Linked DNA regions of Rubripirellula tenax. The protein of the gene in region 2 binds, or shares a complex with, the protein of the main gene of each other region. Links are inferred from orthologs where the notes say so. Each region holds a gene or a part of one and is shown on either strand. Other genes may lie near its edges.

Region 1 (5,854 bases), 220 kb from region 2 along the record:
CTGGTGACGCCCGTCTATGCGAGAATCGGTCGCAAATTGGTCGAAGGGCTCTCCAATCCCACCGTCGTCACCAGCGATACCGCCAAGCAAGATTTTCAAGTTCGACCGATCGGCATCAGCGAGGCGATTCGATTGGCCAACCAACGCGAAGACGAAGAGATGATCGAAACGCGTTGGTCCGATGCGTTGTCGTCATCTGGTCGCGTGACGAAATGGGGCGGCGTCGTTTTCGGCAGTCGCGTCGTTGACTCGCGACGAGTCGATGTGGACGTCGCGCCTCACATTGCCTTCACGGCCATCCAACGAATTGGGGGCGAAACGGGCTGGTACTATGCGAACTGGCTTTGGAAGATTCGTGGCTTCATCGATTTGTTGATCGGCGGCGTCGGAATGCGACGTGGACGAACCCATCCCACGAAATTGCGTGTCGGCGATGCGTTGGACTTCTGGCGTGTCGAAGCAATCGAGCCAGACCAGCGTCTGCGATTGTTTGCTCAAATGAAGTTGCCCGGCCGCGGCTGGCTCGACTTCGAAGTCACCGCCAACGACGAAGGCGGTTCAACGATTCGTCAGACCGCTGAATTCGACCCAGCCGGACTATTCGGGCTGTTGTATTGGTACTCGGTTTGGCCACTTCATCAATTCGTCTTCGCCGGAATGCTCAGGGGAATCGCGCGAGCGGCAACGAATCGTTGATGTTGAATTCAGCCGTGCTGCCTCGCTGCGGCGTCGCGAACAAGGATCGGCGGAAATTCACGGCCTGGCAATCGCTTTCCTTCAACCGAGAAAACGCGTTGCGACCGTGTCGGCAAACAGCACGCCTCGTTCGGTCAGCCGCGATCGTCCGACGGTATCTTCCAACAATCCTTCGGCAACCGAACGATCGATTGCATCGGAGCAATGATCGCGAAGGGCGACGCCCATTTCTTTGCCAATCCTGTCGATGTCGATTCCCTCCATCAACCGGATTCCGAAAGCTGCCCGCTCTCGGGCGCATTGAATGGGGGTGACGGCCTCGCTTTCGCCCGTCGGCGAATCGTCCGCCTCGATTCGCTTGATATACGTCGTCGTGCTTCGATGATTGACTTCGCGCAGTCCGCCAACAAACCGGGCCGCACCCGGCCCCGCCGCGTACCAACCACGCCCGTCCCAGTACGCCAAGTTGTGACGACAGCGATGCTCTGCCTTTGCGAAGTTGGAGACCTCGTAGTGGGCCAATCCTGCGTCCGCCGCCATCCGCCGAGCCGTCTGGTACATATCGACTTCGATCGATTCGTCCGTCGTCTTCAAATCGCCTCGTGTCATTCGCGACCAGAACGCTGTTCCCTTTTCATAAGTCAACGCGTATGTCGACAAATGGACGATGGGTAACGACAACGCCAGCTTCAAATCACTTTCCCAACCAGCCATTGTTTCGCCCGGCGCCGAAAAAATCAGATCCATCGACACGTTGGGGATCGTCGCCGCCGCCATTTCGATTGCCGCGGCCGCACTCGCGCCGGAATGACCTCGCTCGAGCAACTTGAGTTTGTCGGCAGCGAACGACTGGACACCAAGGCTGATCCGATTGACTCCGCCATCGACCAAACAGTTCAGTTTCTCGGCCGTGATGTCCTCGGGATTCGCTTCCACACTGAATTCAACGTCACCGACAAATGTTAGTCGTCGACGGATGATGCCGATCAGTGTTTTCAAAGCGTCCAACGGCAAATGTGTCGGCGTCCCGCCACCCAGAAAGACGGTTTCGATCGACGGCTGGTCCAGCTGTTTCAGTTCCCAGTCGATGCACCGGAGATACCGGGCGATCAAGTCGTCGCGGTCGGCAACGACGCTAAAGTTGCAATAGCCACAACGGTGTCGGCAAAATGGCACGTGGATGTAAGCCGACAACGGCGTCGGCCAGTCGAATCCGCTTACAGCCATAGTTTCAATCGACCGTCCATCAAGTCTGGAAACACTTGGTTGACGAACCGCTTGACTTGAGACTCGTTGTATCGCGTGCTCAAGTGCCCCGCGATGACCAATTCATTGTTGAATCGATCGGCCCGCTTCCGCCAATCGTCGATGTGCATGTGGCCGTGCTTGTGAATTTTGTCCTTGCGGTGCTCGGGCGCGACGAACGTCATTTCACAAATCAACACCTTTGCATCAAAGAACACGGGATTGTCGTCCAGTCCCTTGGGCGCCGTATCGCCGGTGTAAGCAACGACGGGCACCCGTGTTTCTGTCGTGATTTCGGTTCCGCCCATTTTCAGTTGCCGAATCTCGTCGCCCGACAGACTTAAGTATTCGGGTTTCAGTTTGTGCCTTCGTTGGTGAACGACAAATCCAACCGAATCGATCGTGTGTGTCGTCGGCAGCGCCGTCACGATGTACTCGCGGCTGATGTGCGTTTCATCGCCGGGCAACAATCCGACCAATTCGCAGGGCATCGGGCCACGGTCGAGTTTGCGAAACGTTTGCAACATATCCCATGCGGTATCGACGGCCGAATCGGGTAGATAGATGACCGGCGGTTCCATTTTCATCATCCGGCGCCGGGACACGTACGCGGGCAAGGCCGCGATGTGGTCCAAGTGAGCATGCGAAATGAACATGGTTGGCGTGCCCATGAAGTCCCATGGTTGCACGCCAACGTCGAACAGCAATTTCAGCTCGTTGATCCGCCAACAGGTTTGCACGGCCGCGCGCGAGTAACCTTCGATCGTCAGACCGTCGTGCAGATGAGATACCAGGGGAATATTGTCGACCATGAAAACAAAGATGCGAGGCGTCGGAATTGGGTTCGGGCGACCATTGAAACCAATTCGACCTACCGAGGCATACCCGGCATGTTGGCGGCTTTGAATTCCTCGGCACCATAATTGTCAACTTCGTTAACGCTTAGCGACTCCGAATAACCGTCTGTGCGAACCACAAAGAGTTCGCCTGTGTCGGACTGCTCAACCGACGCGCCGTGGTGGCGAGTCAATTCCAACGTGGCCAGAAACCAGCCGATGACCGCCGATTTGTGAATGCCACCTTCCACCAGATCGAACAGCGGCAATCGTGCCGACTCGCGAAGTCTCTCGTGAATCCGCTGCATATAGATGTGGATCGGCGTATCGTCGTAAACGACTTCGGTTTGCGGCGGCCCTCCCGCTTCTCGCATGATTCGGCCGAAAGCGCTAACCAAGTCCCAGATTTCCAGATCGACGATGGGCTGATCGCCCAGATCCACCCGTCGAGCGGGCAAATCATCACTCAATCGCTCGTAACGTTGCTGCCAACGGCCACCCATTTCGTCCAAGACGGCCGCGGCGTCACGGATTTCTTTGTATTGCAGCAGCCGCTCGACCAATTCAGTCTGGGGATCGTCGATCGCCTCTTCTTCCGATTCGTCAACAATTTTCGGCAAAACGGCCTGGCTCTTCAGTTCCACCAGCGTGCTTGCCAGATCGATGAAGTCCCCCACATCGGTCAAATCCATGTCTTGGAGGATATCGATGTAACCGATGTATTGGTCGACAATTTTGGCCAATGACATCTCTGTCAAATCGACCTCGTGACGGCGGACCAAGTACAGCAACAGGTCAATGGGACCTCGATAAGCCGGTAATTCGATTCGAAAAGACATAAACAGAAACGTCCCCAAACGCAGAAAGTCGCCAAATCACCCGATCGCAACGGCGGAATGACTATCCTACGCCGAAGGACTGCAAATCGTAGCCCTTGTTGGATTTAGACCCCAAAATTATGATGCCACGCTTCGATTCATCCGTCGACTCGAATTCCCCTCCCCTTGAACCCGTTTTTCCCCCGCTGATGCCTCAATCTAACCAGCGTCACGTTCTCTCGGCCCTCGTCCAGAACGTTCCCGGCGTGCTCGCACACATCTCGGGAATGCTCGCTTCACGCGGCTACAACATTGATTCGCTGGCCGTGGGTGAAACCGAAGACCCAAATTTGTCGCGAATGACGTTCGTTGTCGTCGGTGATGACCACGTTCTTGAACAGGTCGGCAAGCAACTGGAAAAGATCGTTACGGTCGTCAGAGTACTCGACGTCAGCAGCCGAGACTTTGTCGAACGCGACCTACTGCTCCTGAAAGTGAAAGCACCCGCCGGAACCGGTCGCAGCGAGATTCGGGAGCTGGTCGATATTTTCCGAGGCCAAATCGTCGACGTCGGTCCCGAAGAAGTGATGATCGAAATCAGCGGTCGCGAAAACAAAGTCCAAGCGTTCATCGAACGAATGCGTCCCTACGGCATCACCGAACTGGTACGAACGGGACGAATCGCGATGGTCCGCAGTGGCAACGATGCCGCTGCGGCGGACGATAGCGAAGCTCGCTTCGCTACCTAGAAAGTACCAACGAAGCTCGCTCCCGAAACGCTCGTTCTCAAAACACTCACCATCCCCAGAAACTCAAACCGATATTTCAGACATGGCTGCAACGATTTACTACGAAAACGACGCTGACCTTTCGCACCTCAAAGGCAAGAAGGTCGCGATTCTCGGCTACGGCTCGCAAGGTCACGCTCAAGCACAGAACCTTCGCGACAGCGGTGTGGAAGTCTTGATCGGCCAGCGCCCGGGTTCAGCCAACTATGACTTGGCGGTTTCTCACAAGTTCAAACCGTTGTCGATCGCGGACGCCGTCAAAGCGGCCGATGTCATCAACGTCCTGCTTCCCGATGAAGTTCAAGGCGACATCTACAAGAGCGACATTCGCGACAACTTGTCCAAGGGCAATGTCCTGATGTGCTCGCACGGTTTCAACATCCACTTCGGCCAAATTGAACCACCGGCCGGCATCGATACGCTGTTGGTCGCCCCAAAGGGCCCCGGTCACTTGGTCCGTAGCGAATACGAAAAGGGCGGCGGCGTTCCTTGCTTGATCGCTCTTGGTGAAGGCGCATCGGATACCACCAAGCAAATCGGCTTGGCGTATGCGAAAGGCATCGGCGGTACTCGTGGCGGCGTGATCGAAACCACGTTCGCCGAAGAAACCGAAACGGACTTGTTCGGCGAACAAGTGGTGCTTTGCGGTGGCGTCAGCGAGTTGGTCAAAGCGGGCTTCGAGACATTGGTCGAAGCCGGTTACCAACCCGAAATGGCGTATTTCGAGTGCATGCACGAATTGAAGCTGATCGTCGATTTGCTATACCAAGGCGGACTCAGCTACATGCGTTACAGCATCTCCAATACGGCCGAATACGGTGACTATGTCAGCGGCCCACGGATCATCACGCCCGAAACCAAGGTCGAGATGAAGAAGATTTTGACCGAAATCCAAACCGGAGAATTCGCTCGCAAGTGGATCTCGGAAAACAAGGCTGGTGCGCCGTTCTTCAAAGCGACCCGCCGACGCGAACGATTGCACGGTGTCGAACAAATCGGCATCGGCCTTCGCCGCATGATGAACTGGATCGAAGAAAAGGAAGTTTGATCGATGCCCGATGCCGTCGCGTTCCCAAATGTTCGTGAATTGACTCAACTGCAGATCGACGCCGTCGATCGTTGGCACCGCGAACCGATCGACAATCCGTTTGACGGAATCCAGTCGCTCGTTTGCCAACAGCACGAGTTCAATTACCGGCTTTGGCATGAAGAAGACAAAGCGCGAAGCCCATCGGCATCGGACACTGAGATCGCAACCGTCAAACGGGCGATCGACAAACTCAATCAAGCGCGTAACGACATGATCGAAAAGATCGATGACGCGCTGACCGAAGCATTGTGTAAAGCCGGCGTGCCAGAGAGCACCGGCCCGATCAATACCGAAACAGCAGGCAGTGCGATCGACCGTTTGTCGATCATGTCGTTGCGGTTGTATCACTACCGCGAGCAAGCCGATCGCGCCGACGCCGAC
Region 2 (7,098 bases):
CCCGGTGTCCGTGAATCGCTCGGTTTGGTGCCGCAAGAGATCGCGGTTTACCCCGACTTAACGACACGAGAAAACTTACGTGCGTTCGCCAAGTTCCATGGGCTGCGCCGCGGCGTGCTGATGGATCGAGTCGATTGGGCACTAGCGTGGACGGGACTGGTCGATCGCGCAGACGATCTGGTCGGCGGTTTTTCGGGAGGCATGAAACGCCGCGTGAATTTGGCGTGCGGTGTCATGCATTCGCCCAAAGTCTTGCTGCTGGATGAACCGACCGTCGGCGTCGATCCACAGAGCCGCGAAAAAATATTCACGATGCTCGATCAACTGAACGAATCGGGAACATCGATCTTGTTGACGACGCACCACTTGGACGAAGCCGAACAACGAAGCGACCGAATCGTCATCGTCGACCAAGGCAAAGTTGTTGCCGACGGAACGATCGAAGAATTGGTCAAGCAATCCATCGGAACGTCCCGAATGGTCCGGATCAAGATCGATCGCCCCCTTCAACGGCCGTTGGTCGTCTTGCAAGGTGATCCCGAGGGGATGGTTTCGAACTCTGGTCTTTCGGGTTCACTGGGACATGCAGGCGACGCGATGGTGTCGACGCGAATCGACGATGTTGCCGTTCAGTTGCCCCGACTGTTAGACGCGGTCAAGAAAAACGGTTACGACGTTGTCGACCTGGAAGTCCAGTCGCCGTCGTTGCATCACGTTTTTCTTCATATGACTGGTCACAAATTGAGGGATTGATTCGCTGTGATGATATGGACGGTCATCGAGGTCAGTTTGCGTCGACTGCTGCACAACAAAGTGGAGTTGTTGTTGACGTTCGTCGTTCCGATCGCGTTCTTCAGCATCTTTGCGATGATTTTCGGCGGCGGCATCGGCGGCGGTACCACGCCAAAAATCAAGGTCGTCGCTGTCGACGAGTTTGCGACGCCGGCCAGCCGGGATGTGATCGCATCGCTTCGCGATAGCGTCGGACTGCGATTCATGCGAGACGCGGATGTCGCGATCGATCGACCCACCGCGACCGAGATGGTGCGCCGAGGCTCGGTGACGATGGCGATCGTTTTGCGCGAACGAGACGGCGAGTTGTCGGCAGACTTGCTAGCCGATTCGTCTGATCAAATCGCTTCCCAGGTAGCGACGGCGCTGGTGGCGCGTTCGCTGATGATCGTAAAAGCCGATCAACAAGCGTTCTCGCTCGATACGGCGTCGTTGAACGCGGCGATCTCGAACGAGGTCATGAGCGGCGAGGTCATGGGCGGCGACAATGGGCAACTGGAAGCCGAGGCACCCCAGGTACCCGCGGAATTGGAAACCGAAGTGACGCCTGTGCAAGTTATCGATGTGATCGGCCAAGGAAAAGTGAATCCCGTCATTAGCATGTACGCCGCTGGCATCGCCGTGATGTTCTTGCTGTTTGGTGCGACCGGCGGTGGCGGTTCGTTCTTGGAAGAGCGCGAAAACCAAACGCTCGATCGACTTTTGTCGACACAGTTGTCGATGGACCAGTTGCTGCTTGGCAAGTGGTTTTACATGACTTGCATCGGGACGCTTCAAGTCACGGTGATGTTCGTTTGGGCGCAAGTGGTGTTTGGCGTCGATCTGATGGGACATGTCGACGGGTTCGTGATGATGACGCTGGTTACTGCATCCGCGGCGGCGGCGTTTGGATTGTTTTTGGCAACTCTTTGCAAGACGCGTGGCCAGTTGAACGGATTGTCGGTGATTTTGGTGTTGTCGATGAGCGCGCTGGGCGGATCGATGGTGCCACGTTACGTGATGAGCGATCGGCTGCGCGAGTATGGATTGATCACGTTCAACGCCTGGGCACTGGATGGATACGACAAGGTGTTTTGGCGTGAATTGCCGGTCGCGTCTTTGGCGCCCCAATTGTCGGTCCTTCTGGTCAGCGGCGTCGTGATGCTGGTCGCCGCCCGACTGCTAGCGATTCGATGGGAAGCGGACTGATCAACGGGCTGCGAACTAGGCCGCTTCGCCATCGGCGATTTCGCCGTTCTCGCTGACGTCTTCGAACCGGATCGACACTCGCTTGCTGACGCCGGATTCTTGCATCGTGACACCGTAAAGCGTCGTCGCTGCGGTCATCGTCTTCTTGCTGTGGGTCACGACGACAAACTTGCTTTGGTCCAAGAACTCGCTCAACACCGTTACGAATCGGCCAATGTTGGCTTCGTCGAATGGCGCGTCAACTTCGTCGAGAACACAGAACGGGCTTGGCCGGTATTTGAAAATCGACATCAATAGTGCAACTGCCGTCAGTGCTTTCTCGCCGCCCGACAGCAGCGAGTTGTTGAAACTGGGTTTGCCCGGCGGAGTTGCCACAATCTCAACACCGGCCTCCAGCGGATCGTCACTTTCTTCCAAGATCAAATCGGCGTGACCGCCACCGAAAGACTTGCGATAGAGTTGTTGAAAGTTGATGCGGATCGCTTCCAGCGTGTCCAAGAACAATCGGCGCGAATCGGCGTTGATGCGTCCAATGATTCGCTGCAGTGAATCCTTGGCGGCGGTCAAGTCTTGATATTGCCCGTGCAGTTCGTCATAGCGAGCCTGCAAGCCCTCGAGTTCTTCGAGTGCTTCCATGTTCACGCTGGTGGTCCTTTGCAGCTGTGCCCGCAATTCGCTGATTTCGTTTTCGACCGAGTCGCGATCCTCGATCGCCTGCAAGTCTTCGGGCGACTCGGCAGCGTGCATGTCGATTTCGTAGTCTTCGATCAAACGCTGGGCCAACGCGTCGCGTCGCAGTTTCGCGTTGTCACGACGCGCGGTGATCGAGTGAACCGCTGCGCTGGCCTCGGTCGCATCCTTCATGGCCCTTTCGCTGGCCTTCATGATGTCGCGATTCTCGCGTCGAACTTCGGCGGCGTACTGGGCGAGTTCTTTTAATTGAACGTCGGTCTGTTCGGCATCGACATTCAGTTTCGCAAGTTGGGCCGTCGCATCGAGAACGCGCGTGGTCAGTTCGCCGATTCGACCGCGGCCCGATCGTGCTTGACTGCGGACTTCTTCGACGGCGGCTTCGCGTTGGTGTTGGTCGCGTTGTTGCTGCTGCATCGTCGCCGACAACGCTTCAAACCTTTGTTCGGCACGGGCTAAGTCCACCGAGATCGCCATCACGCCGCTGGTCGCGATTTGCAATGCCGTTTGAGTTTCCGACAGCATCTCGTCGGCTTCGGCGGCTTCGAGTTCGAGCTGTTCGACTTCTTGCCGACCGGTCGTGATCTGAGTCTGAAATTGAGTGTTTTCGAGCGACGCGGCATCGCGTGACTGGGTCAACGATTGGATTTCGCCGGTGATCTCGGCGCAAAGCGTTTGCTGGACCGTCAATCGTTCGTTCCGGTGCCGCAGTTCGGCGTCCGCCGCTGCGCGGTCGGTGATCATGCCTCGGTGGCGTTGTTCGATGCGCCCCAATGTGGCGGCTTCTTCGTCGACGCGTTTCGCCAAGCGAGCGGTTTCGGTCTCGGCCTCTTGCAGTTGAAATTGGTAGTGCTTGATCTCGCCCTGTGCCGATGCCAGCTCGCTGCGACGGCTGACCAAACCTGTTGTCGAAGCAACCGGTCCGACGACGGTGGATCCGTCGTTTTCCAGCAATTCGCCGGCCGACGTTACGAACCGCAAACCCGCACCGCTGAGTTTCCGCAGCCCGTACGCGGTTTCCAGCGTATCGACCAACCACGTGTTGCTAAGCAGGTGACGCACCAGCGGTTCTAGGTCTTCGACGCACTTGACCATCTTGTCGCCGCGGCCGATGACGCCCTTCAGGCCGTCCAAACGAATGCGGTCGCCAGGCCTACGTCCGGGCAATTCGTCCAAGCGAATCAGTCCGACGCGGCTGTTGATTTTCAATGATCCGTCCAGAATCGCTCGCTGCAGTTCGCCACCGCTGGTGATCACGTACTGGCTGCGCTCGCCCAAAGCCGAATCGATCAGCGGGGCAACTTTCAAATCGACTTCGAAGGAATCGGCGACGATACCAAGGATCTTGTCGGATAGCGGCGACGATGATTCGCGAAGCTGCTGCAGGATCGTTTTCACGCCGCCGGAAATGCCTTCCTGGCGTCGTTGCAGGTCGGCCAGCACGCGCTCGCGTTCGCTCAAGCCTTGCAAGCGAATTTTTAGCGCCGCGACTTCTTCGCGTCGGCGTTCCAGCGTTCGCTTGCTCTCTTGCAGCTTCGCATCGGCAAGCTCACTCTCTTTGGTGACTTCGGCAATGCTTAAATTCAGTTTTGTGACGCGATCGGTGGCCGCCTTGGATTCCGAGCGCGCGATGGCAAAGACACTCTCGGCGGCAGCGATGCGTTTCGCCAAGTTGGCAAGGTTGCGGCCGGCTTCGGCGACGCGCTGTTCGGTTCGCTGGCGTTTGCCTTCTAGATCGGCGACGCGGCGAACGGTTGCAAGATGACGATGTTGCAGCGAGTCGCGTTGGCTGCGGACTTCGGCGGCTTCGGCTTGAATCTTGTCGCGTGCGGCTTCGGCGTCGGCGCTGGCTTGGCGGACGTTCGCCAGCTCGGCCTCATAGGTCGCCAATCGGTCAACGGCGTCTCGCAATTCTGCGGCGGCCGATCCGGCTTGTGATTGCAGCAACCGCACTCGACGAAGCGACTTGGCGACCGATTGTCGAAGGTCGACGATCGCAGCCTGGTCGGCATCGCGTCGACCGGCGAACTGTGCAATCTGGTTCAGCCATCCGCCGCGACGTTCTTCGATCAATCGCGCGTCTTCGGCGATCTGTTGCAGTTGCCCGTCGGCGACTTGGCGGGCTTCGCTCATTTTGATGCGAAGCGTTTCCAGTTCCCCCTGTTTGGTGATGGCGGCGGCGAGTTCCGATTCGGAACTGCTCCATTCGGTCGACAGCACGCCCCAGTCCGTCCACGCGACTTGCAACCGAAGTTCCTTCAGTCGCTCGCTGGCTTGGCGGTAACGTTCGGCCTTGCTCGCTTGGCCGCGCAGACTCTTCAGCCGCGAACCGACTTCGTCAACGATGTCGCCCAATCGCGTCAGATTCGTTTGCACTCGCGCAAGCCGACGCTCGGCTTCCACCTTCTTGGCCTTGAACCGGCTGATGCCCGCCGCCTCTTCGAAAATCGCGCGCCGATCCTTGGCGTTCGCGTTGAGCATTTTATCGACCTTGCCTTGCTCGATCAGGCTATAAGCATCGATACCAATGCCCGTGCCGCGAATCAGGTCCTTGACGTCCTTCAGGCGCACGGGTTGGTTGTTGATCAGGTACTCGCCCTCGCCGCTGCGATAAACCCGCCGCGTGACGTGGACTTCCGGTGCATCGATTGGCAGCGCACCGTCGTGGTTGTCAAAGATGATGGTGACTTCGGCCGAACCCGCCGGACCTCGAGTCTGGGATCCCTTGAAGATCACATCCGACATGTCCTTGCCGCGCAGACTTTTAGCACTCTGCGATCCGAGCACCCACTTCATCGCGTCGACAATGTTGGACTTTCCGCTGCCGTTGGGCCCGACGACGACCGTGATCCCGTCAGGAAAATCGAATCGCGTCTTGTCCGCGAAACTCTTGAAACCGGCCAGCTCGAGCGCTTTTAGCATGAGTAGTTCGGAATCAGTTTCTTACGAGCGGAATAACGGGGGGCACGCTAGCGAAGGTTGGCCACGGTGAAAGTCACAAGTCCAGGGTAAATGAAAGCTAGTCTGCGGCCTAGCTCTGTTTTCCATGGTTTTTGCAGGGACTTTCGAGTTCCGCCTGTCCCGTGGCCAACTTGTCGCTTGGCATTGCCACGATGTCGGAAAATAGGGTATTTGCACACGAACGTAGGGATACCCGCTCAAAGATCCGCTCTGGGGTTCGCTCGAGGGTCCGCCAAGGATGGCAAAGCATGAAGCCGACGCAAATCATCAATAAAACCCTCAAAACGGCTGCTGGGCTGCTGCTAGCCGTGTTGATGCTGGGTATTTCGCCATCCTGGGGGGATGGGGTTTCGGCCATCGACGGGGCGATCGAGACGGGTGATCTCGCCCAGGCTGCCCAGATTGCTCGTTCGGTCGACGGTAGCGTGGATCCAGCGACAGATTTGACCATGGTGTTGGCAAGATTGGGGCGAGCCTTTCAAAAAGCCGGTGATATCGAATCGTCGGCCGAGTTCTATTCGCGTGCCGCATTCGCATCGGCCCAGCCGGCGGCGGCTTCTCAAGATCCCGAAAAAATCGTGTTCGTCCGCCTGGCTGCGGCCGGTGCGCTGGCCCAGACGGGGAAGTCGGGCGAATCCATCCGCATTTTGAAGGTGCTGTTGAGTCCGCCATCCGCGGCAACGCCGACTCAGGTGCAATCGGGTGTCTCGATCGCGCTGCAAATCGGCGGTACATCGTTGGCGCGTGGCGATGCCGTCACGGCGGCTGAGGCTTACTCGTTAGCGGCGGCGCATGCCGACGCACACCAGCGTCCGAAGGCGAAGCTGGGTGACGCCTGGGCGACAGCGATTTCGCAAACCCAACCTGTACAAGCTGCTAAAAAACTAGCCGCATTCGTCGACGAGTTTCCCCAACATTCGGATGCACCACGGGCCATGCGTGCGTGTGCTGAGTGTCTGCGGCAAGCCGAACGGCCCAACGATTCGGCCGCAGTGATTGCGGATCTGTTGACGCGTTGGCCCACGTCGGCGACTGCGTCGGAAGTCGTTGCCGGTTACAGCGACGTGGCGTCCGAAATGGTTCCGCCGGCCGTGAAGGACTGGATCATCGGCCGCGCGAAAGGCGGCGAAGTCAAAGACCTGAACGCGAAAGCGACGGAGCTGGGAATCAAGCTTGCCGCCGAAACCGGCGACAGTGATGCGACGAAACATCTGATACGACACTTGGCGGCCATCGACCAGGACGGAAATTCCGTGATGTTGGTTTTGACTTCGATGGTCGATCAAGGAAAACCCGAATTGGCCGAGCAATGGGCGGCAACGCTCATTTCGCCAATGCCGAACGACAAAGTATCGACGGCCGCCCGCGAGGCTGCGTGTCGATGGGCCGGGCGGACCGAGCGATGGTCGATGTTGGCACTAGCATCGGCAAGTGAACTTGAGCGACTCGATCAAGCGTCGGAAAGCC

What was found.
Region 1: the proteins of smc (region 2) and Poly51_RS25840 are in contact, whole or in part, in a crystal structure (PDB 3ZGX), measured with the Bacillus subtilis proteins. The link is inferred for Rubripirellula tenax from one-to-one orthologs.

What each region holds. Positions count from the first base shown.
Region 1 is NZ_SJPW01000007.1:610,415-616,268, reverse strand. What follows is about bases 1,715-4,597. They hold Poly51_RS25840 (segregation and condensation protein A), read right to left. Parts: upstream 3,617-4,597; coding sequence 2,813-3,616; downstream 1,715-2,812. Other genes in these bases: ilvC (ketol-acid reductoisomerase), read left to right, coding at 4,427-4,597; ilvN (acetolactate synthase small subunit), read left to right, coding at 3,805-4,344; Poly51_RS25845 (MBL fold metallo-hydrolase), read right to left, coding at 1,914-2,753; hemW (radical SAM family heme chaperone HemW), read right to left, coding at 1,715-1,923. Also shown: Poly51_RS25855 (SDR family oxidoreductase), read left to right, coding at 1-696; more of hemW, read right to left, coding at 778-1,714; more of ilvC, read left to right, coding at 4,598-5,431; Poly51_RS25825 (DUF4254 domain-containing protein), read left to right, coding at 5,435-5,854. UniProt on the Bacillus subtilis protein: Participates in chromosomal partition during cell division. May act via the formation of a condensin-like complex containing Smc and ScpB that pull DNA away from mid-cell into both cell halves.
Region 2 is NZ_SJPW01000007.1:389,251-396,348, reverse strand. Bases 1,796-5,922 are described here. They hold smc (chromosome segregation protein SMC), read right to left. Parts: upstream 5,593-5,922; coding sequence 1,996-5,592; downstream 1,796-1,995. Other genes in these bases: Poly51_RS25025 (tetratricopeptide repeat protein), read left to right, coding at 5,880-5,922; Poly51_RS25035 (ABC transporter permease), read left to right, coding at 1,796-1,980. Also shown: Poly51_RS25040 (ABC transporter ATP-binding protein), read left to right, coding at 1-753; more of Poly51_RS25035, read left to right, coding at 763-1,795; more of Poly51_RS25025, read left to right, coding at 5,923-7,098. UniProt on the Bacillus subtilis protein: Required for chromosome condensation and partitioning.